DNA from 3 places in the Paraburkholderia caribensis genome. Region 3 is predicted to be linked to each of the others. Evidence: riboswitches for the same ligand, from Rfam matches in the RefSeq annotation. Region 3 holds a riboswitch; each other region holds the start of a gene.

Region 1 (10,224 bases), 860 kb from region 3:
GCGTCGTGACGCGTATGCAGACCAGCGCGAGCGACGATCCGCGTGCGGTCTTTCGTGGGTGAATCGATCGGCATGCGTTGCACATGCCGCATCTCTTACGGTGATCGACGGTTGCCCTGTACGTCGATTCACCATTGCGTCGCGCCGGTCATGAGCGCGGGACGCTTCAGTGGGTTGCCGCTACGTTAGCGGCGGCGCATGGGTGCGCTACGCGGGCCGCTGCTTCGTTCGTCCTTGTGACGGAAATTGATGCGCCCTTTGGTCAGGTCGTAGACCGACAGTTCGAGCGTGACGCGGTCGCCCGCGAGGATACGGATGTGATTCTTGCGCATGCGTCCCGACGCGTACGCGCCCACGACCACGCCGTTATCCAGCGTGACGCGGTAGCGGCTATCGGGTAGTACTTCGTCGACGATGCCGTCCAGTTCAAGCAGTTCTTCTTTCGCCATGCATTACTCCTGGTCGATGAGGGAAGGGTGCGGCGCGCGCGGCGCGCAGCGTAATTTGCGCGGCAGCACGAAGGCTGCCGCGTCGATGCGGTGAGACGATGATGCTGATGCGCGCGTTGCGCTGCGCGAGATCAAAGGTCGGAAACCGTCTGTCCGTCGACCCGGCCGTCGATCACTTGTGCTGCATGCTCCATGCAGGCTATGCGGGCCTTGCCCGCGCCTTCGAACGGCCGGAAATACGACAGGCGGAACACGCGGCCATCGGCGGCGGCGTTCGCGCCGACCCGGCAGATGCGAACCGACGCGTCATAGCCGCTGTCGATCGAATTGCGGTGCGCCACGCCGTTCGCCGTGCGGCGCGGATAGATCAGCGGATGAATTTCGTAGCCCTTGTACGTCTTGATGCCTTGCGTCGTCATATACACAGTCCTGTGATGCGGCTGCCGGCGCGCGTCACTGCAACGGGCAGGCGCGGCGAATAGGCAGCGGGCGGCGCAGCGCCATGGGGCGCGCCGCAATGGAAAAAGTCTCGCGCGAGCCGTATGCGCTGGCTCGGACGCAACCGCGATCAACGCGGAACGGATGGAGAAAAATACGCTGATGCCGCACGGGCAACGAACGTAGCGAATGTCACCCCGTCGGGTTCAGGCGTGCAGCGCGTGGCCGGAGTGACGAAGACCGCCGTGTTGCCGCTGCATGATGTTGCGCGATAACGGGACGGCTGGGATGCAATGCAATCAGTGCAACGCGGCGAAGACGAGAAGACGTTGACGCGTTACGGTGAAGAAGTTGACGGGTGATGCGGGCAGAGCGCTGCGTTAAATATATTATGCCCTAAAAACAGGGCTTTGGGTAGCAGAAACTTTCCCGCGACCGCTTTCGCGGAGCATGCCCGTCTGGCGCGCGGCACCGCGCGCGGCCGCTCGGCGCGCTCAGTCGGCCGTTTGCGTCAAGCGTTTCTGGAGTTCGCGGCTGGCGGCGAGCGGAATGCGCGCATCGTCCCACTTGGCAAGCCATTCGACTTCCTTCGACGTGAAAACCTGGCCGTGGTTGCGCAGCGCGTACTGCAGCGAATCGATGATGTGATTGCGGATGATCTCGGGCGTGCGTGCATCGTCGAGCACGGAACGAAACGCTTCGAGCGTAGCCATCAGTTGCCTCTTTTCGGTGAACGCTTGTGAATGATCTGACTCTTGAGTCTCGTCTTTTATCGCACATCAAAAAGCGCGGTGCCACGCGGTCAAAATTCACGCGGTCAGATGTCCGCAGGCCATGCCGGGTATGCGCTTTGCAACGCGCCCGAGGCGCCTGACGCACTATTCGGCTCGCCATTCCAGACGATTCCAGACAACTCGAGGTCCGCCATGACAATCAGAGCAATCGCGCCGCTCGCGCTATGGACCGTCGCACAACTGGCCGTCGCGGCAACGGGCGATGCATCGTGCGGCGTGCTGGCGGGCGCGGGCGCGTCGGGCGCATCGAGCGTGTCGGCCGCGAGCGGCTTCGCGTTGCGCGACGGCGAGCCCGTCGATTTCATCGCGGGCGGCAAGACGGTGCCGGGCACGCTGCATGTGTTGAAGGACGGCGGCATCTATCGCGCGTACTGGCAGCCGCAAGGCCGCCCCGAGCGCTACGTGCTCGCCAACGCGGGGACGGATGCCGTGCGCCTGATCGCGACGCCGGCGCAGGGCAAGCCCGCCACCGACGGCATGCCTGGCACGACGCTCAATCCGCAGCAGGTGCTGTCGTGTCCGACGCTGTGAGCGCGCGCGGGCGTCTCAGCTTCGACGGTCCGGTGCGGGCCACCACGTCCAGCCGCGCTGATCGCGTTGCAGTTCGACGACGGAAAGGGGCGGCACCTCGATACGCGCGAATCTCGCGGACGGCGCTTGCAGCACATGCATGAGCGCCGCGCGGATCACTCCCGCATGCGTGACGGCGATGACCGTGCCGCGCTGCTCGAACGCATCGAGCCAGCCGCCGACACGCAAGGTCAGCGCATCGAATGATTCGCCGCCATGCGGCGCGGATGACGGATCGCGCGTCCATGTGTCGAGTGCGTTCGTGTCCTCGTTCGCCACGTCGAGCAAACGGCGCCCACGCCAGCGGCCGAAGTCGGCGTCGGCGAGATCCGGTACGATCGTCGCCGCCAGTCCAAGCGCCCGCGCCGTGTCCAGCGCGCACGCAGCGGGGCTGCTGAGCGCGGCATCGGCGTTCAGCAAGCCGGCATGCGATGCGCGAAACGACGTGGCTTCTTCGACCGCGCGGGTATCGAGGGGATCGTCGGCGGGGAACGTGCCCTTGCGTTGCGCGGCCGTCGCCGGGTGGCTGATCAACAACAGGCGTGTGCGCATCGACGGCCTTGGGTCCGGGAAATGGGAAGAAAGAGGGTAAGAAACAGGAGAGCGTTTCGCAGTTTAGCCGTAGAATAGTCGCCACTCGAAGCGCGGAAGCCGGTGCAAGCCCGGCGCGGTCGCGCCACTGTAATCGGCAGCAAATGCGTACACAACAGGCTGTACACAAGCCGGAAGCCAGACCCAAGCTTCGACCTCTCTCATCATTCGACTATCGGGGCGCGTAACCCCAAGGAGATGTCCGTCATGAACGACGCCGTTCTCGACCACGCCGGTCAGACCGATCAACCTGTCATCACCCCCATCCCGCTGCGCGAGCTGCTGCCCTGGATTCTGTTCGGCGGCCTGCTGATGCTGCTCGCGCTCTATTTCGTCGGCGCCGAACAGGGCGCGACTTCGCTGATTCCCGGCATGTACGTGCATGAATTCGTGCACGACGGCCGCCATCTGCTCGGCTTTCCTTGCCACTGATCGCGTAAGGGAGTCATCACCATGGTGGGTAAGTTATTGATGCGAGGGATGCTCGCAGGCATCGTCGCGGGTTTGCTGACGTTCGCCTTTGCGCGCGTGGCAGGCGAGCCGCTCGTCGATACGGCGATCTCGTTCGAAGAAAAGATGCAAACCGCGCACGATCACGGCGACGCCAGCGGCGCTCACGATCATGAAGAAGAACTCGTCAGCCGCGGCACGCAGGCGGGCCTCGGTCTGCTGACGGGCGTCGTCGCATATGGCATGGCGTTCGGCGGGCTGTTCGCGCTGACGTTCGCGTATCTGCATGGACGCGTCGGCCGGCTCGGCGCACGTGCGTTGTCGGCGTGGCTCGCAGTGGGCGCCTATGTCGCCGTCGTGCTGGTGCCGACCATCAAGTATCCGGCGAATCCGCCTTCCGTGGGCGATCCGGAAACCATCGGCATGCGCACGGGGCTGTTCTTCCTGATGATCGTCACGTCGCTCGTCGTGGCGGTGTTCTCGATGAAAGTCCGCAAGCACCTGGTGTCGCGGCTCGGCGTGTGGAACGCGTCGATCGTGGGCGGAATCGTGTTCGTCGCGATCATCGCCGCGATCCAGATCGCGCTGCCGACGGTCAACGAAGTGCCCGAAGCGTTCCCCGCCGTCGTGCTGTGGAAGTTCCGCTTCACGGCGCTCGGCATGCAGGCAATCATGTGGGCCACGATCGGCCTGTTGTTCGGGGCACTGGTCGAGCGCAGCGAACGCATCGCGCGCGCATCGGCTGCATCGGCGCGCAACTCGGCTTATCTGTAACGCTGCTTTTCCGCGTCTGCGCCTGAATGCGCAGACGCGCGGCTCTCTTCCCCGTTTCGTTCCGCTCGCCGCTTCCAGGCAATCTCCAGAAACCGCGCCAGACATGGGTTGCGGTTCGACGGCGACCAGACGAGCATTTGCGAAATCGTCGGCGCGTCGTCGAGCGGTCTGAAGACGACGCCTACGAGTTGCGCCTTGCGCATCGACTCCGGCACCAGCGCGATCCCCACGCCTTCGTCGACGAGACTCAACACTGTCTGCTGCAACTGCACTTCGAAGCGCACATCGGGCGCGAAACCGCCTTGCGCGCAATGATCGACGATGGTCGCGCGCAGGCTCGGCGACACGGCTTCCGACGCCATCACGAACGGCTCGCGCGCGAGCTGCGCGATCTTCAGTTGATGCGCGCAGGCGAGCGGATGCTCGCGCGACAACGCGACGCATAGCGGCTCGGTGAAGATCGCGCGGGTGTCGAGATCCTTGCTTTGCGCGCCCGGAAACATGATTGCGGCGTCGATCTGCCCGCTCAGCACCTGCGGCGCCAGATCATTCGATACGACTTCGCGCAGGTTGAGCGTGACGCCGGGCCAGGCGTCACCGTACGCGCGCGCATAGCTGGGCAGCACGCTGTACGCGGCGCACATCGTGAAGCCGACGGTCAACTGGCCAGTGTCGCCGGCGGCCGCCGCGCGGGCATGTCTGGCCGCCTGCTCGATCGACGCGAGTATCGCCTTCGCGTCCTCGTAGAAACGCTCGCCCGCGGCCGTGAGCGTGACGCTGCGCGGACTGCGCTCGATCAGCGTGACGCCGAGCGCGGCTTCCAGCGCAGCTAGTTGCCGGCTCAGCGGCGGCTGCGACAGGTTCAGCCGCGCGGCCGCACGCCCGAAATGGCGGGTTTCGGCGAGCGTGACGAAGTAGCGAAGCGGCTTGACGTCGAGCATGATGCAAAAAAAGTATCGTCGAGGGTTGGATTCGGCATTGGATTGTATAGGTGTAAACGCTTACCCTTGCGCGTTTCCTCCCTTTTTACCTTCGTTGCCGCAACTTCATGCTGTCTACGCTCGAAATCCTGCTGCCCGTCTTTGCGCTGATCTTCGCGGGCTTCTTTTGCCGCCGTCGCAATCTGCTCGGCCCCACGGCAGCTTCCGAACTGAACCGCTTCGTGGTGTGGCTCGCGCTGCCCGCATTGCTGTTCGACACGATGGCCCATTCGACCTGGCATCAGCTCGATCAGCCGGCCTTCATCGCGACGTTCTCGATTGCCTGCGCGGGCGTGTTCGTGGTTGTGCTGCTGGCGCGGCTCGCCAGCGGGCGGCATCTTGCCGATGCAAGCGTCGACGCGATTGCCGCGTCGTATCCGAACACCGGCTACATCGGCTTTCCGCTCGGGCTGCTCGCATTCGGCAGGGCGAGCCTCACGCCGACCACCATCGCGACGATCATCGTCGCCTGCGTGCTGTTCGCGCTCGCGATCGTGCTGATCGAGATCGGCCTGCAGACCGAGCGCACGCCGCACAAGCTCGGCGCAAAAGTGGTGTGGCGGCTGCTGCGCAATCCGCTGATCGCGTCGCCGATTCTCGGTGTGCTGGCGGCGAGCGCAGATGTCGCGCTGCCGCACAGCGTCGAGACGTTCCTGAAGCTGCTGAGCGGCGCGGCGAGCCCGTGCGCGCTGGTGAGCCTCGGGCTGTTCCTCGCGGAAAAGCGCACGCCGGCGGAGCAGGCGGCCGAGCCCGTCACGTCGTTCGTGCTGACGGCCATCAAGCTGATCGCTCAGCCTGCGCTCGCATGGTGGATCGCCGCGCGTGTGTTCGCGCTGCCCGCCCCGATGGTCGACATGGCCGTGCTGCTCGCCGCGCTGCCGACGGGCACAGGCCCTTACATGCTTGCCGAGTTCTACGAACGCGAGGCGCACATCACCTCGCAGACCATTCTGCTGTCGACGCTGGGATCGCTCGTTTCGCTGTCGCTGCTGCTGTTCTATATGCACGCGCCTGGGTGACGACGGCAGGTTGATCCGGTGTCGCGGGCTAGCAACGCGCGCTGAATGAGCAGTGGTCTGCTCATTTTTTTCGCCTTACACTCGCCTAAAGTTCCATATAAGGAAACATGTTTTATATATGGAACAAGCGCGGCCGGGCTCATTGGCGAAAAACAGCAAGACAGCGAGAGACCAGACAACATGAAAAGCTTGACCATCAACGCCCGGATCGCGACGACGATTGCGTTTCTCGGCGTGCTGCTGATCGCGACGGGCGCGCTCGGCATTTTCGGCATGGCGAAGAGCAACCGGGCGCAGCGCGACGGGTACGAGGTCAATTTTGCGTCGGTGGTGGCGCTGGGCCGTTCGGGGACGGCGATGTCGCGGGCGCGCTTCGGCCTCGACTGGGCCATGAGCAATCCGCATTCGCCGCAGCTCGGCGAGCAGTTGAACCGCGCGAAGCGTCTGCTCGGCGACGCCGACAGGGCATGGGCCGAATTCCGGGCGCTGCCGAAGACCCCCGCGCTGCAAAGCCTTACCGACGATCTCGACGCGAAACGCACGGCGGTGCTGCGCGACGGCATCGACCAGTTGATCCAGGCGATCGGCAGTGGCGACACGAACTGGATGGACGAGAGCCGCGCGAATCATCTGATTGGCCTGTATTCGGCGATGAACGCGAGTCAGGGCGCGCTGGAGAAATATCTCGACGACGCTGCGCAGGCCGCCGCCGACCATTCGTCCGCGACGTTTCGCACGCTGCTGACGGCGTGCATCGCGAGCATTGCCGTCGGGCTGGGCGTCGCGTACCTCAGCTGGCGGGCGTTGCGTCGGGCGATCATGTCGCCGATGCGCGACGCGCTTGGCCAGTTCGACGCGATTGCATCGGGCGAACTGCGCACGCGCGTCGAGATCCGTTCTGAGGACGAGATGGGCACGCTGCTGCACGGCCTCGCGACGATGCAGGACAAGCTCGGCGCGACGATCACGACGGTGCGCAAGGGTTCCGATTCGATCGCGGCGGCGACACAGCAGATCGCGGCGGGCAACCTCGATCTGTCGCAGCGCACGGAGGAGCAGGCTGCGTCGCTGGAACAGACGGCTGCGGCGATGGACGAGCTGACATCGACCGTGCAGTTGAACGCCGAGAACGCGCAGCACGCGAGCAAGCTGGCCGAAGACGCATCGTCGATGACGGCGCACGGGCGCGAAGCCGTCGGCAGCCTTGTCGAGACGATGCATCTGATTGACGCCGGTTCGTCGAAGATGACGGGCATCATCACGGCGATCGAAGGGATTGCGTTTCAGACCAATATTCTGGCGCTGAACGCGGCTGTCGAGGCGGCGCGCGCGGGCGAGGAGGGGCGCGGCTTCGCGGTCGTCGCGGGGGAGGTGCGCAGCCTTGCGCAACGCTCGGCGGCGGCGGCGAAGGAGATCGGCATCCTGATCGCAGATTCGACGTCGCGCGTCGCGCACGGCGCGCAGATCGCGACGGGCGCGGGCGATACCATTCGCGATATCGAGACCGCCATTTCTCGGGTCGCGAAGATTGTTGGCGAGATTGCGACGGCGTCGCAGCAGCAAAGCGACGGGATCAAGGAAGTGAGCCTCGCGGTTACGCAGATGGATGAAGTGACGCAGCAGAACGCGGCGCTGGTGGAAGAGAATGCTGCGACGGCGGCGGCGCTTGCGGATGAGGCTAAGCGGTTGAGTGAGTTGACGGCGGCGTTTAGGGTGGGAGTGGGCTGAGGGTTCAGGGTGGATTCGGGTGTGCTTGTGTTGTTGCTGGCATCCGCCGGTTTGTTGTCTTGCTTCTCGCGTCGTCGCCGTTCGGTGTTTTGGCCTTTGCGCTGGCATCCGCGATTCGTTAGCGTGCTTCAGGCGTCGCCCCTGTGCGGGGCGGCACCTACTTTTCTTTGCCGCCGCAAAGAAAAGTAGGCAAAAGAAAGCGGCTCACACCGCCAACATTTCTTCTTGCCTGAGGGCCCCCACAGGTTCTTACACTTCACACGGCAACCACGTGACCCACGTTCGTTGCCAACGCTCTGAATGAGCGCCTCACCCACTTCAAGCACCCGCGTTTCGGCATGCCGCGCCAGCCAGTCCACCGCCGCCCAGGTGGCAAACTGTGTGTAGGCCGTAGCGCCTCACACGTCTCACTCCGGACTGATAGCGCATGCGTCCCACCCGGTAGGAGCGCCAAGATATACGACGCGACAACCTACACACAGTTTGCCACCTGGGCGGCACATACCATTCGCTGCCGCTGGCCCGGGTACGGGTAATTGAAGCGGGTGAGGCGTTTATTCGAAGCGTTGGCAACGGGCACCAACCAGGGCCACTGGTGTGTGAAGTGTGGGGACGTTGGGGGCCCGTGGGTAAGCGTCAAGAATTGGCGGTGTGAGCCGCTTTCTTTTGCCTACTTTTCTTTGCGGCGGCAAAGAAAAGTAGGTGCCGCCCCGCACAGGGGCGACGCGTGAAGCGAGCTAACGAATCGCGGATGCCAGCGCAAAACCCGGAACACCGAACGGCGAAGCATAAACCACGAAACCAAACCGCGGATGCCAGCGCAAAACACAAGCAAACCACCCAGCGTCGCCAGACAGACAAAAAAACCTACTTAGGCGCGATATCCCTCCGCACTCTCCTGATGTGCTGCTCGACATAAAACGCAGCCGCCTCGGCATCCCCATCCACGATAGCCTCATAGATCAACCGATGCTCGGACACATAAAGCCTGATCCGCCCAGGATCATGAATCCCGTCATCTTTGAGCCGTTTCCACAAAGGCTGATCCATAGCCTTCGCCACTTCGTCGGCGATCTTGACGAGCAGGGCATCGCCCGTCATCACCGCCAACTGCCGATGAAACAAACGATCGCTATCGTTCCATAGCGCGCGCTGCACGCCATCGGAGACATCGTCGATCGAATCCATCTGCGCAAGATAGTGCTCGGCAAGCTCGTCACGCTGGGCATTCGCGGCCGCGCGGCGCGCTATCGCAGGCTCCAGGATCAGACGAACATCGAGCGCCGACGTAGGGCTGAAGTCGGCATCACCCGGCATCTCGCCAGCAGCAGGCGCCGCCGCCAACCGCTGCAACGCGTCCGCGCAGACGTAAGTCCCCGAATTGCGCCGCGTCACGACCAAGCCCTCGTTCTGCAACGCGCCCAGCGCCTCCCGCACGGCAGGCCGCCCGACGCCGAACCGCGCCGCCAGATCGCGCTCCGACGGCAATCGCGCTTCAGGCGCGAACTGCCCGCTGCGAATCTCGCCGCGCATGCGCTCCGCGACCTGCTCGTAAATCTGCTTCGGGCGAAACGCGCGTTCCAGTGCGAATGAGGTCGAGGCCATGAATGCGTACCGTGCGACAAATGACAACAGAATGTGGACTGGCTTCAAACCAGTCTGCAGGATAAATTTTGAAACTGGTTGATCGACAACCAAAGCTGGTCTACATTTCGATCCAGTATAAGACAAAGACGATGGAGCGAGACGATATGTTGAACCAGCAACGGCCCGAAGCTTTCTTGCGAGGATCGAACGCATCATGAAGCTGAACCGCATGATCAGCACGGTCGAAGTGCACACGGGCGGCGAACCGTTTCGTATCGTCACGAGCGGGCTGCCGAAGATGCCCGGCAAGACCATCGTCGAGCGGCGCGCGTGGCTCAAGGAGCACGCCGATCATCTGCGCCGCGCGCTGATGCTGGAGCCGCGCGGCCACGCCGACATGTACGGCGGCTATCTGACCGATCCCGTCACGGAAGGCGCGGACTTCGGCATCATCTTCGTTCATAACGAGGGCTATAGCGACCATTGCGGCCACGGCGTGATCGCGCTGGCAACAACGGCCGTCTCGCTCGGGTGGGTCGAGCGCACAGAGCCGGAAACGCGCGTCGGCATCGATGCGCCTTGCGGCTTCATCGAAGCGTTCGTCAAATGGGACGGCGATCACGCCGGCAGCGTGCGCTTCGTCAACGTGCCGTCGTTTATCTGGCTGCGCGACGTGAGCGTCGAGACGCCCAGCTTCGGCACCGTGCGCGGCGATATCGCGTTCGGCGGCGCGTTTTACTTCTACACATCGGGCGAACCGTTCGGACTCGATGTGCGCGAAGACCACGTGGACCGCCTGATCCAGTTCGGCGCCGAAGTGAAGCGCGCGGCGAACGAGGCGTTC
Region 2 (10,224 bases), on a different replicon from region 3:
GCGAAGCCAAGGCAATCGCCCGTATAGCCGCCGATGCGTCTGACGAAATAGCGGCCCAGCATGAAACGCAACACCACGAGCACCAGCAGCGTGATGCAACCGGCACGCCAGTGCGGCCAGAAGAGCCATGGCATACCCAGAAAGATAGCGCAGCCAAAAGCATTGCGTGACATGCGCTGCGCAACCGGTTTCGCCTTGCCTTGCGCTCGCACGTAATCGAGCGTGACGAGATAGCTGATCGCGCAGGCGCGGCTCGCCGCATGCGCCGCGATCATCAGCCACGCCGCGTAGAGCGGCGGCAAGGCCGCGAGCGTTTGCCACTTCAATGCAAGCGCGACCATCAACGCAATCGCGCCGAATGCGCCGATGCGCGAGTCATGCATGATGCGCAGCGTGTCATCGCGCGTATAGGCGCCGCCGAACGCATCGACGCAATCGGCCAGCCCGTCTTCATGGAATGCGCCCGTGACGAGCAGCGTCGTTGCCATCGACAGCAACACGGCCACGCCCGGCGGAAAGATGCGCAGGGCGGCCATGTATACGACGGCGCCCGCTGCGCCGACCAACGCGCCGATCAATGGAAAGTAACGCGCCGCCGCGTTCAGATAATGCGGTTCGTAGCCGACCCAGCGCGGCACGGGCACGCGCGTGAAGTAGCCGAGCGCCGTGAAGAAATAACGCAGTTCATTCATGGCTGATTCGACGCATTCTGTTCATCAACGTTCTCGCTTCGAACGCCTGTATTGATGCACGCGTCGCGCATCATGCGTCGCGTTGCGCGACGCCCGCCGATTCGAAGCTCGCCATCTCGTTGACGAATGCAACGGCTGCGCGCAGCAAAGGCATAGCAAGCGCCGCGCCCGTTCCTTCGCCAAGACGTAGATCGAGCGCGAGCAGCGGCACCGCGCCGAAGTGATCGAGCATGCGCCGGTGCCCTGCTTCGTTCGACGCGTGCGCGAACACGCAGTAGTCGCGCACGGCGGGCGCGAATGCATCGGCCACCAGCAGCGCGGACGTCGCGATGAAACCATCGACGACGATCGTCATGCGTGCCGCCGCCGCTGCCAGGTACGCACCCGCCATCATTGCAATCTCGAAGCCGCCGAAGGTTGCGAGCACATCGAGCGGATCATTCAATGCCGGGTGATACGCAAGCGCCGCCGCCAGCACGTTGCGCTTCTTCACGAGCCAGGCGTTGTCGAGGCCCGTGCCGCGCCCGACGCAATCGTCGACGGGCACGCCGCACAGGCGGCTCATCAGGCACGCAGCCGACGACGTGTTCGCAATGCCCATTTCGCCGAAGCCGATCACGTTGGTGCCGAGCGACGCATGATGACGAACACGGTCCGCGCCCGCGCGCATCGCGGCGAGTGCTTCGTCGCGCGTCATGGCCGGCTCTTGCGCGAAGTTGCGCGTGCCACGGGCGATGGGGATATCGACGAGCCTTTCGTGCGGCGCGAACTCATGCGCGACACCTGCATTCACCACTTCGAGTTCGAGGCCCGCCACGCGGCTGAACGCATTGATCGCCGCCCCGCCCGCGAGAAAATTGAGCACCATCTGCGCCGTCACCGCTTGCGGATACGGACTCACGCCCGCGTTCGCAATACCGTGGTCGCCGGCGAAGACGATCATCGCGGGACGTGTGACGGTGGGCTGCGTGCTGCGCTGGATCATGCCCATCTGACGCGCGAGCGTCTCGAGCTGGCCGAGACTGCCGGGCGGCTTGGTCTTCAGGTCGATAATGCGTTGCATCTCGGCGCGCAATGACTGTTCGAGCGGCTCGACGATAGGCAGGGAATGCAAAGTGGTCATGTTCGTGTTTGCGTGAAGAGTTCGGTTCATGCGTGTTCAGTTGCGAGACGCTGCGCGCAGCGCCGGAATCAGCGCTTCATCGTCGCCGTCACGGATCAGCACGAGCGGATAGCCGAAGGCGCGGCTGGCGAGTTCGGGCGTCAGCACGTCGCGTGCGCGTCCCGCATGCGCGACGCCGTTGCCTTCGAGCAGCAGCGCGTGCGTCGCGAACCGCCGCGCGAGATTCAGATCGTGGCACGAGAACATCACTGTACGCCCGCCGCCGCGCGCCCATCCGCTCAATGCTTCGAGACAGTCGATCTGATGATGCAGATCCAGATGCGCGAGCGGCTCGTCGAGCAGCAGCAGCGGCGCGTCCTGGCACAGCACGGCCGCGAGCGCGACGCGCTGCCGCTCGCCGCCCGACAGTGACAGCACGTCGCGCGCAGCGAAGTCCGCGAGACCGAGCGCATCGAGCGCCGCATGCGCGGCGGCGCGATCCTCGTCGCGCTCCCAGCCCCATCCCGCGAGGTGCGGAAAACGGTTCAGCAGCACGATATCGAGCACGCTCGCGCTGAACGCATCGTGCGATGTTTGCGGCATCAACGCACGGCGCTGCGCGAGGCGCGCGAGCGGCCATGCGTTCACCTGCATTCCGTCCAGTTCGATGTGTCCTTTCGCTGGACGCACAAGACCCGCGAGCGTCGAGATGAGCGTCGTCTTGCCCGCGCCGTTCGGACCGGCGATGCACCAGACTTCACCTTGATAGAACGTGTGCGTGAAGTCATCGAGCAAGGTGCGCGAGCCGGCCCGCAAGGTCAATTGGTCGGCATGCAGGGTGGCATCGGCGCTTGTGTCTGCGATCATGCGTGCGTTCATGCGCGCCTCCGTCGAAGCAGCATCCACAGGAACACGGGCACGCCGATCAACGCGGTGATGACGCCGACGGGCAACTGCGCGGGCGCGATCACCGTGCGCGCGACCAGATCGGCGCCCATCACGGCAACGCCGCCGCCAAGCGCGGCTGCGGGCAGGAGCATCCGTTGATCGTTGCCGAACGCGAGCCGCAGCATGTGCGGCACGACGAGCCCGACGAAGCCGATCGTGCCGCCCGTCGTCACGGCAGCGGCGGCGGCGAGCGACGCGACCAGATAGACGCGCAGCCGCGCGCGCATCACGGGCACGCCGAGCGCTTGCGCCGCGGCGTCACCACGCAGCAGGACATTGAGTTGCGGCGCGATGGGCACGATCGCGAGCAACGCGATGCACAACGCAGCGAGTGCGAGCCACGGCGCGCCGCCGCCGTTCAGATCGCCCGTCAGCCAGAACAGCATGCCGCGCAGGCGGCTGTCGGGCGCGACCGTCAACAGCAGCGTGATCACGGCGCCCCACCCGGCCGCGATCACCGCGCCCGTCAGCAGCAGACGCGGCGATGCGTCCTGCGGCTCGCCGCGCCACAGCGCGCCGCGTGCAAGACCGAGCACCAGCAGGATCGAGACGAACGCTCCGGCGAACGCCGATGCATCGACGATCCACCACGCGCAGCCCGCCATCATCGCGACCAGCGCGAAGCTCGCCGCGCCGCCCGACACGCCGAGCACATACGGCTCGGCCAGCGGATTGCGCAGCAGCACCTGAAGCAATGCGCCCGCGAGCGCAAGCAACGCGCCGCAACCGAAGCCGGCGAGCGCACGCGGCAGGCGCAGCGTGCGAACGATCTGCGTGGCGAGATCGGACGATGCATCAGCCGACGGCAGCAACGCATCGAGCACGCGCGACGGCGCGACGCTCACGCTGCCGAGTGCGAGCGACGCCACGAAGACCACGAGCGCCGCGATGCCGAGCGCCGTCCAGATGGCGAGCGCGCGCTTCGCACTCATGCCGCGCGCGAGCTGGACCGGTCGGGGTTGCCGCTGACGTTGCACGAGTCCGCTCATCGCGCGTTATTGCTGCTGCCAGCCGAGCGTGAGGGAGGCGCCGCGCCTTGGCGTGTTGTACGTGTAGGCGAGTTCATAGTCCTTGTCGAAGAGATTCTGGATTTGCGCGGCCACGTACCATGACTTCGTGATGTTATAGCGCGCGGACAGGTTCACGATGCCATACCCGCCGAGCACCGTGCCGCCGTCGTCGCGCTCGCCGCTCACGAGCCATTCGCCGCCCACCCGCCAACTGCCGAGATTGCGGTTCGCGGCGAACGACGCGAAATGACGCGCGCGACGGTTCAGGTCGGTATGCGTGTCTTCATCGACGGGATTCTGGAACGTCACGGCCGCGCGCACGTCGGTTTTGCCCACATGGCCCTGCCACGATCCTTCGATACCCTGCACTTTCGCATGTCCCACGTTCTCCGCGACGTAGATGCCCGGCGTGGTCTGCACATAGTCGATGAGGTTCGTATAGCGCGTCTGGAATGCCGTGAGCTTCAGCAGGCCGAGCGCGTCGGATGCGTACTGTAGTGCAGCTTCGACGGAATGGCTGTGCTCCGGTTGAATGAGCGGATTGCCGCTGTACGGGTAGTACAGATCGTTGAAGCTCGGCGCGCGAAACGCATCGGACCAGCTTGCAGTCACCTTCCAGTGCTCGTTGAAGTCGTAGCCATAGCCCAGATAGTAACTGTTGGCTCCGCCGAAATCCGAGTACTGGTCGCGCCGCAGGTTCGCCTGGACCTGGCTGTTGCCGAAGCGCCCCGTGTAGCCCGCGAATACCGAGTTCACGTGACGCGCGGGCGCGCTGTACTGATTCGAGTCGAGCGTCTGGTCGAGATGCTCGTAGCCCAGTTGAAGCTTTTGATCGCGCCCAAGCGTGAAATCGTTTTGCCACGTGTACTGCCGGTTGTCCGAATCGTAGCGGTATAGGTAGTCGCCGTTGAGCGACGTGTTGCTGCGATCGTTGCCTGTCGCGACGACGAAGCGCGTGGTCCACCAGTCGGTGAGCTTGCCGTTCGCGAAGGTTGACGCCGTCTGCACCTTGCTGTGCAGATTGTTGAGATCGGTGGGCAGACCGAAGGGATTGTCGAAGCTGTCGTTGCCGTTCGACTGAAAATAGCGCAGGCCGATGTCCCACTGGTCGTCGAGCTTGTGGCGCAGCGACGCGCTCACGCTCTCGTTGAAGTAACCGTTTGCGTTCGGATTGACGGGCGCGAGCGCCGGGTCGATCGACGAAAAACCGTCCGTCTTCGCGCGCGCGAGCGTGACGCTGAAGGTCGTGCGGCCGTCCTTGTCGAGTGCACCGTCGACGCCCGCCGCCTGGCGTTGCGTGTGATAGCTGCCGTACTCGACGTCGAAGTGAAAACGCGGCGGATGATTGCCGCCGTCCTTCGTGAACACCTGTACTACGCCGCCGATCGCACCCGACCCGTACAGCGCCGACACGTTGCCGTTGACCACTTCGACGTGATCGATCTGGTCGAGCGGAATCTGTTCGAGCTGCGCGTTGCCCTGGCTCACCGAATCGACGCGCACGCCGTCGATCAGCACGAGCGATTGCGTCGCCGACGCGCCGCGCAGAAAGAGACTCGACGTCGCGCCTGGTCCGCCGTTTCGCACGATCTGCGCGCCGGGCGCGAACTGCAGCAGTCCCGGCAAATCGCGCGCGCTGCTGTCCGCGATGTCCTGCGCGTCGAACAGCGTGGTCTGCGGAATCGCGTCGGCGAGGCGCTGCGCGCGACGGTCGGCTGTCACCACGATGGGCGACAACGTCGCCGGGTTAGTGGATGACGACGCGGCCACCGCAGAACCCGTCGAGCCATTGTCCGATCGATCCGTGGATGTGGCGGATGGGTTCGCCTCGTCGACCGTCTGCGCGCCTGCGGCGAGCGGGACTGAAGCGAAGGCGATCACGGCGAGCGCAGCAAGCGGCGCGCGTGTGAAGTGTGGGCACAGCGGGCGCGGAAACACCTGGCGCAGATACGCCGGGTGGACAAACACGGAGGTGAGCATCGAAAGAGTCCTGTGGGCCTGTGCGCGGCCCGCTCCTCGTGGGCCGATGCCTGTACAAGGAGCAACACGCTCCTTGCCTCCGGCCGGTATCCGGGCTGACGACTGGCCGACCCGCCTTCCCACGCAGCATGCGCAGTGGCGCTTCGCACGGCATCGGCTCTCATGGATGGCTCGACGCGTGCATGGGTCGACCTGCAGGAACTGCGGTCGTTGTACCGTTGCGAGGACAGCGCAGGTTGGCTCGTCCGGGCGGACTTCGCTCCCTGCTTCCCGTTTAACTGCGCGCGGCGCGATACCGCGCGCGGGCACCAGAGTGCCGCAAGTTTAGAAGTGGCGCACACACGCGTCAAGAAACGCGGGGACGGCGCAGGGACGACGAGGGTGGACTGTTAGAAAGAGTCCTTTTTTAAGGGTAAAAATGCGTGAATCGCGACGACACACCTGGATAATGCGGCATTAAAGCGCTACTGTTACGTCTCGAAACGAGACAAATGCCCGAGCGTGCGACATTCCGCGCTAGAATGCCATGTCTTTAGAGGACGCAGCACATGCTCACCGAACTCGAAACACTGTCACAGAACATCGGCCGGCTGATCGAGATCAGCCAACGCTACAACGAAGCGCGCCTCGCACTCGAAGAACAGCTCGCACAAGCGCGCGCCGAATGCGAAGCGACCCGCGTAGAACTCGAACAGACCCGCGAAGAACGCGCCGCATTGCAAGCGGAGCGCGATGCGCTGTCCGCGAAGATCGACGACGCCCAGGTGCGTCTGAACGCCATCCTCGAGAAGCTGCCGCGCGCTCGCGGTCATGAGCCCGACAATCAACTCGATCTCCTCGCGCCCGAGCAGCAGGTGCAGGCCAATCACGACGCGAACAACGACGCGACCCGCCACGGAGAAAACGCATGACCACGAAGCAGATCGAAGTGTCGATCCTCGGCCAGCCCTATCGTCTCGCCTGCTCGCCTGAAACGGAAGCGGCGCTGCTCGAAGCGGTGGCGCGCGTCGACGCCGAGATGTCGAAGATCCGCTCCAACAGCAACGTACGCGGCCAGGACCGTATCGCGGTGATGGCGGCATTGTCGCTGGCATCGGAACTGCTTAGGTTGCAAGCCAGCGTGCGACACGGAGAATCATTTCCCGCCGAAGAAATCCGGCGTACAATGCACCAGATGAATGAGCAGCTGGGCACTGTGATTCAACAGTACAGCAGCGTGCAGTAAAGAAAATTCTGGTGGGCTTGATTGTTTCGCGGTCGGGCTCATGTTGTAGAGCAAACGTTTTAAAGCTTCCCTGCCTGGTTCGCCAAGGTCATATATTCCTTGAACCAATGCTATGTGCACGGTTGCGGAAATTTGTAGCACGGGTGTGCGCGTCACTCTGTCTGATGTACCCGAAGTGCTGCTAACTGCGACCAATTCTGAACCTCAGGTTCAGGATGCCGGCCTAGCGGCTAAGGCGGGGACCCATACGAACGGCATCGGACTTTGTCCGGTGCCGTTTTTCTTTGGGCGCGCGCTTTGTGCAGATTGGCGCGCTCCGCGTTGCAAGCCGTTTGAAGCAGTTCGACGAAGACCTTCCTTTTATCTCACGTTCAATCCGACTCATGCGCTACTGGCTGATGAAGTCCGAACCGGACGAAGCGAGCATCGACGATCTCGCGAATGCCCCGCAACGCACGCTGCCCTGGACGGGCGTGCGCAATTATCAGGCGCGCAACTTCATGCGCAACGTCATGAAGATTGGCGACGGCGTGCTGTTCTACCACTCCAGTTGCCCTGAGCCGGGCATTGCGGGCATCGCGGAAGTATCGTCGACGCCCTATCCCGACCCGACCCAGTTCGATCCGAAGAGTCCCTATTACGACGAGAAATCGACGCAGGAAACGCCGCGCTGGACGCTCGTCGACGTCGTATTCAAGAAGAAGATCAAGCTGATTGCGCTGGCGGCGTTGCGCGAGCATCCCGAGCTTGCCGACATGCGCGTGCTCGCGAAGGGCAACCGTCTGTCGATCACGCCCGTCACGGAGGCGGAATGGGCGTTCATCACGAAGCAGCTTGCAAAGCGCGCTGCATGAATGCGTGGTGAACAGGCGTTCGCGTGAGATTCGAGCATTCACTCGGGAACCAGACGCCCCTTTCAGACGCCTAACCGCCTCGCAAGCGTCATGCCACGCGCGCCGCGCCACTGCGTCCGGCGACGCGGACCTCGACGCATGCATGCACAACCTGCTCAACAAAGGAGTCGAAGAATGACCAGAAAATCTGCGCTCGTGTGGGCGCTCGCGGCCGGCGCGTGCGCGGCGCCTGTTGCACTTGCGCTCACGTCCGTCGCGGCCAATGCGCAAACCGTTGTGCAGCAGTACCAGCCGGCCGGCGTGCTGTCGCTGAACGCGCAGGCGAGCGCCGATATACCGCAGGACGTTGTCGATATCACGCTGTTTTACGAACAGGAGGCCAGCGATCCGTCGTCGCTGACGGGCACGTTGAACCAGCATGCTGACCAGGCGTTGCAGAAGGCCAAGGGCGTGAGCGGCGTGACGGCGCGCACCGGGTCGTTCTCGATCTATCCGTCGACCGATCGCGACGGGCGCATTTCGGCGTGGCGGGGCCGCACGGAGATCGTGCTGGAGTCGCACGACTTCGCGGCGGCGTCGAAGCTTGCGGGGCAATTGTCTTCGATCATGCAGGTTGGGAATGTGCAGTTTTCACTGTCGCCGGAGGCTGAGCGCGCTGCCGGGCAGAAGTTGACGGGACAGGCGATTGCATCGTTCAAGCAGCAGGCTGGTGCGGCTGCGCAGGCATTCGGGTATAGCGGTTATACGATTCGTGAAGTGAATGTCGGGCATAGTGGCGGCGTGCCGCCGCGGCCTGTCATGATGATGAGCATGCGGTCGGATGTTAGTGCTAAGGCGGCGGCGCCTGTGCCGGTTGAAGGTGGGACGTCCACCGTGACTGTTAATGTTTCAGGGTCTGTGCAGATGAAGTGATTTTTTGTGTCTGCGACGCTGGTGGGGTGGTTCTGATTTTGCTGGCATTCGCGAATTGGCTTTTCGCTGGCATCCGCGTTACGTTAGCGTGCTTCACGCGTCGCCCCTGTGCGGGGCGGCACCTACTTTTCTTTGCCGCCGCAAAGAAAAGTAGGCAAAAGAAAGCGGCTCACACCGCCAGCCCATCTTCTTATCCACGGGCCCCCAACGTCCCCACCCTTCACACGGCAGTGCCCCGGGTGATGCTCGTTGCCAACGCTTCGAATCAACGCCTCACCCACTTCAAATACCCCTACCCGGCCAAGCGGCAGCGAATGGTATGCGCCGCCCAGGTGGCAAACTGTGTGTAGGCCGTAGTGCCTCGCACGCTTCACTCCGGACCGATATCGCACGCCTCCCACCCTGTAAGAGCGCTACCCTATGCGACGCGACAACCTACACACAGTTTGCCACCTGGGCGGCCGTGGAATATGTGGCACGGCATGCTGTAACGCGGGGGCGTGAAGCGGGTGATGAGCACCGCAAGTGCGCTGGCAACGAGCATGAGTCATGCGGTTGCCGAGTGAAGCGTGGGGACGTTGGGGGCCCGTGGATAAGAACACGGGCTGGCGGTGTGAGCCGCTTTCTTTTGCCTACTTTTCTTTGCGGCGGCAAAGAAAAGTAGGTGCCGCCCCGCACAGGGGCGACGCCTGAATCACGATAACGTAACGCGGATGCCAGCGAAAGCAAAGGCCAACACCCCGACCAGCGAAGCGCAAAGACCAATCGCGAAAATGCCAGCAAAATCAAAACCACCCCACCAGCGTCGCAGACAAAAACCAACCCTTACCCCGCATTAACAGCCCGCGCCGCCTCACGCGCATTCCGCCGATAAGCCCACACCAGCATCAACACCCCGGCAATAACCATCGGCAGCGACAGCCACTGTCCCATAGACAGCCCCAACGCCAGCAGCCCAAGAAAGTCATCCGGCTCACGCGCAAATTCAACCGTGAAACGTGCAAGCCCATAGCCAATCAAAAACACAGCCGAAGCAGCCCCAACAGGCCGCGGCTTCCGCGTAAAAAACCACAGCACAAGAAACAGCACGACACCCTCAAGCGCGATCTCATACAACTGCGACGGATGCCGCGGCAACATATGATATTGCGCAAACACCTCACCGAGATGCCACTGCGCGGCCTGCACCGGATGCGCCGCCAGCCACCCGGCGTCTTCATTCGCGGCACCGGGAAACAGCATCGCCCAAGGCGCATCGGGCGACGTCACCCGCCCCCACAACTCACCATTGATAAAGTTACCAAGCCGCCCCGCCGCAAGACCAGTCGGCACCATCGGCGCGACGAAATCGGTCACCTGCAGCCACGTACGCTTACGCTGCCACGCAAACAACACCATCGCGAGCGTCACGCCGAGAAATCCGCCATGGAACGACATGCCCCCTTCCCAAACCTTGAAGATGTCGAGAGGATGCGCGAAGTACCAGCTCGCCTTATAGAAC
Region 3 (10,224 bases):
CGGTATCATCGGTCCGATTTAACGAAATGACTGTGTCGCCACATAAAAATGGCAAGATTAATTGACTGATTCAATTCGTTCTAATAATCTTCACCCCGATTTAAATCGAATGCGTCAGCGGTGACGCACGAATTGTTAAATCGCACGAATATTGGCACGAAATTTTATTCCAATGTGTGGAATCGGACACACAAAACGGACGTTTGTGATGTAGCGCCTCGTGTATCGGCAGCGTGATCTGTCGATCAGCTTTCAGTCGTAGCCAGATCATTTCCAGCCGCAAAAAAGAAGTGCCACGTACGTCCCCCAGGCGCGTGCCGTCATGTTCTTGCAGCATGGCGCGCGACACGCTCCGGCGGACGATGCGGGCAGTAAAACGCAAGAAAAAAATTCCGCTTGTACTGCGCGGTCAAAAGAAGTGGGTTGTGCGCCTGTTTAATTGTGGTTGTTCCATTGTCGCAATGAGGCGTGCAGGCATTAAGGCAATATCGGGCTATCGAGGCGTTGTCTGGCAATCTGAACCAATTTGCCGGCATTCGGTGTAGGGCGTGAAGAACAGAGCGTATGTGGATTTCAAATGTCATATTCGCGAGTCGTCATCCCTTCATCGGCGATTACCCGGTCGGACGGAAACAACGAATTAGCGTTGCGGGGTTTTATGAGAATTGCAGTTCTGGAGGAGACTCAGGCGCAAGCCGACTTTGTGTGCAGGACCTTGTCGGCGGCGGGACACACATGTCATGCATTCGACGACGGCCGGGCACTCGTCGGACAGTTGCGCAGCCAGCCATTCGATCTGCTCGTGCTGGATCGCCATACGCCGGGATTGTCGGGCGACGAGGTGCTGCACTGGATCCGGCAGAATCTCACGGAGCGTTTGCCCGTGCTGTTCATGACCCGCGCGAGCGATGGCGTGCATCGCGACATCGACGCTGACGATCATCTGGTCAAGCCGGTGAGCGCGGCGGCGCTGCTCGCGCGCGTCGGCATGCTGTTGCGCGGCGCGTTTCATCGCGAGCCCATGGCGGAGAAAGAAGTGTTCGGCGAATACGAATTCGAGCCGGGCGCGAAGCGCGTGCATGTGCGCGGCAATGCCGTCACGCTGACGCACAAGGAGTTCGAGCTCGCGCTATTGCTGTTCAAGCATCTGAGCCGGCCGCTGTCGCGCTCGCACATCCTCGACGCCATCTGGAAGCAGGCCGCGACCATTCCTTCGCGCACGATGGACACGCACGTATCGATGCTGCGCTCGAAGCTCGGTCTGCGGCCCGAGAACGGATATCGTCTGATGCCGATTTACGGCTACGGCTACCGGCTGGAACGCATCGAGAAGGGCGAGGCCTGAGCAGGCCTCGAAACCGCCGTTTAAAACGGCTTCAAACGCGCGCTAGACCCTCTGACCGGCGCCGCCTTCCGGCTGCGCTTCCTTGCACGCGGAAGGCTCCTCGGGCCACCTGTTGTCGAACACGCACGCGCCCAGCGGCTTGCGTGCCGCCCAGCCCTCGGTTTCGAGCATCGGCTCCGGATAGAAACGCTCAACATGCCCAAGGCACAGCAGCGCGACGGGCCGCGCGCCCGGCGGCATGCCGAGCAGCGCGCCCACTTCACCGGCGTCGAACAGCGACACCCAGCCCATGCCGAGGCCTTCGGCGCGCGCGGCGAGCCACATGTTCTGGATCGCGCACGCAACCGACGCGAGGTCCATCTCCGGCAGTGTGCGCCGTCCGAAGACGTGTTTCTCGCGGCCGTCCATCAGCGCCATCACCAGCAGCTCGCCGCACTCGAGCATGCCTTCCACCTTGAGCTTCATGAACTCGTCGCGCCGCTTGCCGAGCGCGTCCGCCGTCAGCAGCCTTTCGCGCTCGACGGCGTCATGCAGTTGCGCGCGCAGCGCGGGATCGGTGATGCGCCCGATCCGCCACGGCTGCATGTAGCCGACGCTCGGCGCATGATGCGCGGCGTCGATGAGACGCGCGAGCACGGCGGGATCGACGGGCGCAGGCACGAAGTGGCGCATGTCGCGCCGTTCGTAGATCGCGCGGTAGACGGCGGCGCGTTCGGCGTCGTCAAAAGGCTCGGCCATGGAAGAGAGCAGCCGCGAAGGCTGGATTGGACGGCCAGTAGCCGTGCATGTAAGTGGCGACGATCGAACCCCGGCGATAGACCGCTTCGCCGGGTGCGTCGGACTGGGCGCGCGTCGCATGGCCGACAGGGGCGAGCGGCGTGCTCACGCGCGAATAGTGGAACGTGTGACCCGTCAGCATGCCGTGCACGCCGTCGTCCATCTGCTGCATGCCGAGCGCCGTGAAGCGCGTCTGCATGGCCGCGCTGCCCGGCAGCAGGCCGAGCATCGGCGTGGCGACGCCTTGCGTGTCGGTGACGCTGTCGAGCAGATAAAGCATGCCGCCGCATTCCGCGACGACGGGACGGTTCGCCTCCGCATGTGCGCGGATCGATGCCGCAGCGCGCGCGTTGGCCGCAAGCGCGCTGGCGTGCAGTTCGGGATAGCCGCCGGGCAGATAGAGCGCGCTCGCATCGGCGGGAGCGGTTTCGTCGGCAAGCGGCGAGAAATAGGTGAGACGCGCGCCGAGCGCTTCGAGTAGCTGCACATTCGCCGGGTAGATGAACGAAAACGCGGCGTCGCGCGCAATCGCGATGTGCATGCCGGCGAGCAGTCGCGGCAAGGGCGCGTTGCCGGCGTCGTCTTCGAACGTGACGGCAGGCGGCAACTGCGCGAGCGCGGTCGACGCAAGTGCATCCGCCGCGCGATCGAGGCGCGCATCGAGGTCGTCGATCTCCCCGGCCTGCAGCAGGCCGAGATGACGATCGGGCAATCCGATCGCCTCGGTGCTCGACAGATGGCCGAGCATGGTCAGGTCGGACGGCAACGCTTCTTCGAGCATCTGCGCGTGACGCGCCGAGCCGACCCGGTTCGCGAACACGCCATGAAACGGCACGTCATCACGAAAGCGCGCGAGACCGAAGGCGATCGCGCCGAACGTCTGCGCCATTGCTTTTGCCGAGATCACGGCGGCAACGGGCACCCTGAACTTCGCGGCGAGGTCGGCGCTGCTCGGCGTGCCGTCGAACAGGCCCATCACGCCTTCGATCAGAATCAGATCGGCTTCGCGTGCGGCCTGCGCGAGCAGCGCACGGCACGCGCGTTCGCCGACCATCCACAGGTCGAGCGACAAAACGGGCGCGCCGCTCGCGTGCGCGAGGATCATCGGGTCGAGGAAATCCGGGCCCGTCTTGAACACGCGCACTTCACGCCCCATCCGCCGGTGATGCCGCGCAAGCGCGGCCGTCACCGTCGTCTTGCCCTGGCCCGACGCCGGCGCGCTGATGAAGAGAGCGGGGCACGCGGGCATCGTTCAGAACTCCACGCCGCGTTGCGCTTTCACATGCTGCTCGCGGTACGGATGCTTGACGAGGCGCATCTCGGTGACGAGATCGGCGGCGTCGACCAGCGCGTCGGGCGCGTGGCGGCCCGTGATGACGACATGCAGCATCTGCGGCCGCGCGTTCACTACGTCGAGCACTTCTTCGAGCGGAAGATATTCGTACTTCAGCACGGTATTCAGCTCGTCGAGAATCACCATCTGGTATTCGCCGCTTTCGATCATGCGGCGTGCCTCGTTCCAGCCCTTGCGCGCCGTCGCCATGTCGGCTTCGCGGTCCTGCGTGTTCCAGGTATAGCCGTCGCCCATCGTGACGAAATCGCAATTCGCCTGCGCGCCGAGAAAATCGCGCTCGGATGTATGCAGCGCGCCCTTGATGAACTGCACGACGCCGAGTTTCATGCCGTGGCCGAGCACGCGCACGGCCATGCCGAAGGCCGCCGTCGATTTGCCCTTGCCCGTGCCCGTGTTGACGATCAGCAGCCCCTTCTCGACGTTGGCCTGCGCCTGCTTCTTTTCGTGGCCTTCGCGGCGGCGCTGCGTCATGCGTGCATGCGATTCGGGATCGGTCTTCATCGATGTTCCTTGATTCTGGTTGTGTCGGTGGAATGAGGGTGTGCGGCAGCGCACGCGATGGCGACAGTCACGCCGTCGCTGGTCTGTTTGCGCACGAGCAGTTCGCCGCCTGGCGCGGCGAGCAGCGCGCACGGCTCGCAAACGCCGTCGACGCCGAGATGCGCGCGCACATGCGGCGATGGGGCGACCGGTGCATCGAGCGCGGCGATGGCCGCGCGCGTGAAGGTTTGCAACGGCAGCGCGTGCCGTGCGCAGAATGCGATGAGTCCGGGCTCGCCGGCTTTCGTATCGACGGAAGCAACCGCTGTCAGCGCCGCGAACGGCAGCGTGCCGCCAAGCGCGTCGCGCACGGCGGCTTCGATCTGTTCGGCCGATACGCCGCGCCGGCAACCGATGCCCGCGATCAGCGCCTTCATGGCTTGAGCACGGCATCGACGGGCGCCGCGAGCGACGCGACGCCGCCGATCACGACGATCGACGGTGAACCGAGCTGCGCCTGCGCGACGCGCTGCACGAACTCGCTCAACGTCGCGCGGACATGGCGTTGCTCGGGGCGCGTCGCCGATTCGATGGCGGCGCAGGGCGTGTCGGGCGGCATGCCGGCGCGCAGCAGCGCGTCGACGATCTCGTTGAGCCGCCGCATGCCCATGTAGATGACGAGCGTCATGTGGGTGGCGGCGAGCGCGCGCCAGTCCGCCTCGTGCTCGCCCGCGCCGTGGCCGGTGACGAAGATCACGCCCTGCGCGTGGTCGCGATGCGTGACGGGAATGCCGACGGCAGCGGGCGCGGCGATGCCCGCCGTGATTCCGCTGATGATTTCGACGTGAATCCCTGCGGCCTGCAGCGCCTGTTGCTCTTCGCCGCCGCGGCCGAACACGAATGGGTCGCCGCCCTTGAGCCGCGCGACGCTGCGGCCCGCGCGCAGATGATCGAGCATCATCGCGACGATTTCGGATTGGGGTGTGGATTGCTGTCCGCCGCGCTTGCCGACATGGACGATCTGCGCGTCGTCGCGCGCGAACTGCAGGACCTCGGGATTGACGAGATCGTCGACCAGCACGACGTCGGCCAGCGCGAGCGTGCGCGCGGCTTTGAGCGTCAGCAGTTCGACGTCGCCGGGGCCGGCGCCGATCAGCCAGGCGCGGCTCATGGCGAGGAGGGCGCCGCTGCACGGGCAGGCGCTTGAATGTGACAGGTCATGCGATGTTGCTTGTGACGCGCGACGGCTGCTCGAGCCGGTGCCGCGCGTGGGCGCTGGTATCCGTTTCCCGCGGTTCCAGCGAATGGCGATGAGATTCTCGCCCCCTTGCAACTGGCCGGTATCCGGGCTGGCGGCTCATCGCGTTCGCCTTCCCACCTGCGGATGGCAGGCAGTGGCCTTGAACGCACTGCGCGAAACATGCTTCATTCCGCTCGCCGCGTGACCGTTGCGGGGACAGCACAGGCTTGGCGGCTTCATGTTTCGCGTGGTTCGCCCGTGTTGCGGCCGCGATGTGAAGGCGCTTCCCTGTTTCCCGTTTAACCCCGCCGGCCTTCGAGCCAGCGCGGGGCACCAGATGCGCCGATACGATAGCACACACGCCCTGCCGGCGGGCGGCGCGGGACCGTGCGACGGGCTCGCCCGACGACGATTCTCACCGTGTTCCAAGAAGTTCGAAAACTGTTTTCAAGTGTTGTCGGTAGTAAATCCTAAGGGTGGTCATTTATAGTGACCGGAAGTGGAATGACCGTTTTTCCGGTATCAAATATCGGATACCTAATTAAATTTCACGCCAATCCGGATTGGCGGTGCCGGGCACCGCTTTTGACTGCATCTGCCGTCGAACCGGCAGATTAACTTTAGGGAGAAAATCAACATGAAAATAACAGCGATTGCGTCGGTATTGCTGGCGGCCATGCTCACGGCGACCTCAGTGCAAGCCGCAGACTCGCTCGCACGGGACGCGGATAAGCTCGTGGAAGCGGCGCCGCCCGTGCACCTGAAGGCGCGCATCATCGCCATCGACGCAGGCGCCCGCGCAGTCACGCTGAAGGGCGAGGACGGCATCGAGGTCACGATGCTGGTGGACGGCAAGATGCCCGGGTTCGACAAGCTGCGCGTAGGTGACAAGGTCGACGTGCTGTACAAGAATGCACTGCTCGTCCAGGCCGAAAAGGTCGACCCCGCCGGCAAGGGCATCCGTGAGCGTGTCGATGCGCAGGTGACGGTGCGCGGCTCGGACGGCCGGGACTCGCTGCATCAGGTCGAAACGCTGTCCACCGTGCAGAAGATCGACCCGGCGAAACGCCTGCTCACACTGCGCGGTGTCTACGAGACGCAGGTCATCAAGGTCACGCCGGATTTCGACCTCAAGGATCTGCACGTCGGCGACACGATCCACGCGGTTTTCGTGTCGGCGACGGCTATCGAAGTCACGCCGCAAGCTACTGCGCACTAATTTCACACTCAGTCTCCACTGAGTCGTGCCTCTCCACGGCTGTCGCAGGGCGGCAGCCGGCGGACCCTCTCTATTGCGATCCACGCAACCGAACGACGGCATCGGCCAACCCTGATGTCGTCGTCTCACCTTGACGCTACCTGCCGCCGGGCCTAAACTCGCACGCACTCTGGTGCTCGCGTGCGCTCTCTGCGCGCGCAGTTAAACGGGAAATAGCGGGCCGTGCGCACAGCCGCCGGCCAAACTATGCTGCTCCCCGCAACGGTAGGTGAAGGCATCGCGCAGACGATGCAGAGCCGGCCTCGCTGCATGTGCGTCCAATAGCGGCCCATGCAGACAATCCACTGCGCGAAAACGCTCGCGCGGGAAGGAGAGGCGGCGCTTTCATCAGCCCGGATACCGGCCCGAGAAAACGACGCCATGCTGCGGGGATGCGGCACCGTGTCGACTGTTCCTCATGTGTCGCAGTGTGCTTGCGCGTCCCGTCGTTCGGGTGGCGCGACGCGCATGCGGCGCCGTTTTCGTCCCCATGTATCACTGAAGCCTCGCAAAAGCGCATGCCGGACGGCGCGCAATGCGGAGGTCACTCGAACCTGTTTCGAGCAGCGGAGCCATCATGCAGACACAGATGCGCAAGATTCCGGTGACGATCGTCACGGGCTTTCTCGGCAGCGGCAAAACGACGTTGATGCGTCACATTCTTCAGCACGCGGGCGGCCTGCGCATCGCGGTGATCGTCAACGAGTTCGGCGAGCTGGGCATCGACGGGGAGATTCTCAAGGGCTGTGGCATCGGTTGCGATGAAAACGGCAACGAAACGGAAGGCCAGCTATACGAGCTTGCCAACGGCTGCCTGTGCTGCACCGTGCAGGAAGAGTTCTTCCCCGTCATGGAGCAACTGGTGGAGCGGCGCGACCAGATCGATCACGTGCTGATTGAAACGTCGGGCCTCGCGCTGCCGAAGCCGCTCGTACAGGCCTTCAACTGGCCGTCCATCAAGAACAGCTTCACCGTCGATGCCGTCGTGACGGTCGTGGACGGTCCGGCTGTGGCCAGCGGTCAATTCGCCGAAGACCCCGTCGCCGTCGATCAATTGCGCAAGGCCGATCCGAATCTCGACCATGAATCGCCACTGCATGAACTGTTCGAAGACCAGTTGTCGGCCGCCGATCTCGTGATTCTCAACAAGACCGATCTGCTCGACGAAGCGCAGCAGGCGAGCGTCGAAGCCGTCATCCGCGAAGAGATTCCGCCGCAGGTCAAGGTGGTGCGCGCGCACATGGGCCAACTCGATCTGCATGCGCTGCTCGGGCTCGAATCGGCTTCGGAAGACACGATTCATCTGCGCCACGATCATCACGGTTCCGCCGACGATCCCGAGCACGCCGACCATCACCACGACGAATTCGACTCCGTCGTCGTCACGGCGCGCGCGCCTACGCGCGAGGCGATGATCGCGGCGCTGCAGCGGGTGGTCGAAGGCCACACGATCTATCGCGTGAAAGGCTTTGCCGCGTTGCAGGACGCGGCGATGCGTCTCGTGATTCAGGGCGTGGGCGGGCGCTTCGACAGCTATTTCGACCGGCGCTGGCAGGCGGGCGAACTCGATGCGTCGCCGCTGAGCCGCTTCGTGCTGATCGGCGCAGACCTCGATCAGCCTGTGCTGCAACGCGCGCTCGACGCAGCCTTGAGCGCTCAGGCGCAACAGGCTTAAGTCACCTTAAGGCACCTGAAGGCACCGCGATGCATCTGCTGCGCACCGTCCCTGGCGGTTTCGTCGACGATACGAAGGGCGTGATCCGTATCGACCAGAAGCCGGCCGATATCGTGATCCTCAGTTCCGCCGACACCACGCTGTCGCTGCTTGCGAGCGTCGTGCCGCGCCTGGGCGACGGCTTTCCGAGCGTGCGCCTCGCGAACGTCACGTATCTGCGGCAGCCGGCTTCGGTGGACTTTTACCTCGACGACGTGTTGCAGCATGCGCGCGTCGTCGTCGTCGATCATCTGGGCGGCGAGGCATATTGGCCGTATGGGATCGAACAGGTCGTGGCGCTGGCGCAGCGCAGGCAGCAGACGCTCGCGATGTTTTCCGGCGACTTGCAGGAGGACCCCAACCTGCTCGCGCGCAGCACGGCCGACGCGGACCTGTGCCATCAGTTGTGGCGCTATCTGCGCGAAGGCGGCGCGCATAACGCCGAATCGTTCTTGCGCTGCATTGCGTGGCGCGGGTTCGGCTGGGGCAAGGAGCCTGCGCCGCCGAGTCCGTTGCCGGCTGCCGCGCTGTATCACCCGGCGCGTGATATTGCCACGATTGAAGACTGGCAGGCGCGCTGGAAGCCCGACGCGCCCGTCGTGGCGATCCTATTCTATAAAGCGCATTTGCAGGCGGCCAACACGGCCGTATTCGATGCGTTGATCGACGCGCTCGAAGCACGCGGGATGAACCCGTTGCCCGTCGCGATCACGTCGCTGAAAGACACGATCAGCCGCGATGTCGTGCAGCAACTCGCCGCGCAGCATCGTATCGCGCTGGTGCTGAATACGACGGCATTCGCCGCCTCCGCCATCGACGACCCCGAGCCGCTCGCATTGGCGGGCGACGCGCCCGTGATGCAGGTGATTCTGAGCGGCGGCAATCGCGAAGACTGGGTGAACGACAATCACGGCCTCAATTCGCGCGACATCGCGATGCACGTGGCGCTGCCCGAAGTGGATGGCCGCATCATTACGCGCGCGATAAGCTTTAAAGGGCTCGCGTATCGCTGCCCGCATACGGAAGTGGATGTGGTCCGTTATCAGCCGGATCACGAACGCGTTGAGTTTGTCGCGGAGTTGAGCGAGCGCTGGTGCAGGTTGCGCGTCAAGTCGAATGCGGACAAGAAGCTCGCGCTGATCCTCGCGAACTATCCGATGAGCGAAGGGCGTATCGGTAATGGCGTCGGGCTCGATACGCCAGCCTCCGTCGTGAACATTCTGAAGATGCTGCGCGACGAAGGGTATCGCATCGACGACGTGCCTTCGAGCGGCGGCGCGTTGATGAACGCCTTGACGCAAGGCGTGACCAACGATCCCGTCGTCCGCGATCTGCGGCCCGCTTTGCAAAGCCTTGCGTTGAGCGATTACATGCAACAGTTCGCGCGCTTGCCGCAGTCTCTGCGCGACGCGTTGAACGCGAAGTGGGGCGCGCCTGAGCAAGATCCTACTGTGCGGCGCGGTCGCTTCATGATTGCGGGCTGGCGATGCGGGCACGTGTTCATCGGCATCCAGCCGCCGCGTTCGCGAGAGCAGAACGACTACGCGAGCTATCACGACGCCGAACTGGTGCCGCCGCACGCGTATCTTGCGTTCTATTTCTGGCTGCGTTATCAGTTCAATATCGATGCCGTCGTGCATGTCGGCAAGCACGGCAATCTCGAATGGTTGCCGGGCAAGAGCGTCGCGCTGAGCGATGCGTGCTGGCCCGATGCGATACTCGGGCCGCTGCCGCATCTGTATCCGTTTATCGTCAACGATCCGGGCGAAGGCAGCCAGGCGAAGCGGCGTACACAAGCCGTGATCGTCGATCATCTGATGCCGCCGCTGACGCGCGCGGAGAACTACGGGCCGTTGCAGGATCTCGAACGCCAGGTCGACGAATACTATGACGCGTTGATGGTCGATCCGCGCCGCGCGAAGCTGTTGCGGCGGACTATCCTCGACACGATCGTCAAGCATCGGCTCCATGAAGAGTTGAGTCTCGAAGCGCCGAGCGATGCCGACGCGGAAGACTCGTTGCTGACGCGTGTCGATGCATGGCTATGTGAGCTGAA

Evidence for each region. Region 3 has a riboswitch for cobalamin ahead of cobW (cobalamin biosynthesis protein CobW). Riboswitches for the same ligand answer to the same signal wherever they lie in the genome.
Region 1: linked by a shared signal. The riboswitch ahead of C2L66_RS25570 (CbtB domain-containing protein) and the one ahead of cobW (cobalamin biosynthesis protein CobW) in region 3 are both predicted to bind cobalamin.
Region 2: linked by a shared signal. The riboswitch ahead of C2L66_RS11850 (TonB-dependent receptor domain-containing protein) and the one ahead of cobW (cobalamin biosynthesis protein CobW) in region 3 are both predicted to bind cobalamin.

The regions. Positions count from the first base shown of each region.
Region 1 is NZ_CP026102.1:2,006,608-2,016,831, reverse strand. It holds gene C2L66_RS25600 (GntR family transcriptional regulator) at 1-62, shown strand, start outside; gene infA (translation initiation factor IF-1) at 186-449, opposite strand; gene C2L66_RS25590 (hypothetical protein) at 581-868, opposite strand; gene C2L66_RS25585 (hypothetical protein) at 1,382-1,600, opposite strand; gene C2L66_RS25580 (hypothetical protein) at 1,814-2,212, shown strand; gene C2L66_RS25575 (histidine phosphatase family protein) at 2,228-2,803, opposite strand; cobalamin riboswitch at 2,851-3,005, shown strand; gene C2L66_RS25570 (CbtB domain-containing protein) at 3,050-3,274, shown strand; gene C2L66_RS25565 (CbtA family protein) at 3,296-4,066, shown strand; gene C2L66_RS25560 (LysR family transcriptional regulator) at 4,057-5,007, opposite strand; gene C2L66_RS25555 (AEC family transporter) at 5,115-6,065, shown strand; gene C2L66_RS25550 (methyl-accepting chemotaxis protein) at 6,246-7,793, shown strand; gene C2L66_RS25545 (FadR/GntR family transcriptional regulator) at 8,661-9,398, opposite strand; gene lhpH (trans-3-hydroxy-L-proline dehydratase) at 9,595-10,224, shown strand, end outside.
Region 2 is NZ_CP026101.1:2,656,277-2,666,500, forward strand. It holds gene C2L66_RS11830 (adenosylcobinamide-GDP ribazoletransferase) at 1-692, opposite strand, end outside; gene cobT (nicotinate-nucleotide--dimethylbenzimidazole phosphoribosyltransferase) at 763-1,815, opposite strand; gene C2L66_RS41605 (ABC transporter ATP-binding protein) at 1,852-2,673, opposite strand; gene C2L66_RS11845 (FecCD family ABC transporter permease) at 2,670-3,731, opposite strand; gene C2L66_RS11850 (TonB-dependent receptor domain-containing protein) at 3,738-5,732, opposite strand; cobalamin riboswitch at 5,797-6,060, opposite strand; gene C2L66_RS11855 (hypothetical protein) at 6,281-6,643, shown strand; gene C2L66_RS11860 (cell division protein ZapA) at 6,640-6,957, shown strand; RNA gene ssrS (6S RNA) at 7,022-7,203, shown strand; gene C2L66_RS11870 (EVE domain-containing protein) at 7,341-7,811, shown strand; gene C2L66_RS11875 (SIMPL domain-containing protein) at 7,986-8,723, shown strand; gene lgt (prolipoprotein diacylglyceryl transferase) at 9,549-10,224, opposite strand, start outside.
Region 3 is NZ_CP026102.1:1,148,980-1,159,203, forward strand. It holds gene C2L66_RS21615 (response regulator transcription factor) at 659-1,345, shown strand; gene bluB (5,6-dimethylbenzimidazole synthase) at 1,388-2,083, opposite strand; gene C2L66_RS21625 (cobyrinate a,c-diamide synthase) at 2,067-3,371, opposite strand; gene cobO (cob(I)yrinic acid a,c-diamide adenosyltransferase) at 3,375-3,977, opposite strand; gene C2L66_RS21635 (cobalamin biosynthesis protein) at 3,974-4,393, opposite strand; gene cobA (uroporphyrinogen-III C-methyltransferase) at 4,390-5,127, opposite strand; cobalamin riboswitch at 5,275-5,549, opposite strand; gene C2L66_RS21645 (hypothetical protein) at 5,834-6,415, shown strand; cobalamin riboswitch at 6,569-6,837, shown strand; gene cobW (cobalamin biosynthesis protein CobW) at 7,032-8,129, shown strand; gene cobN (cobaltochelatase subunit CobN) at 8,159-10,224, shown strand, end outside.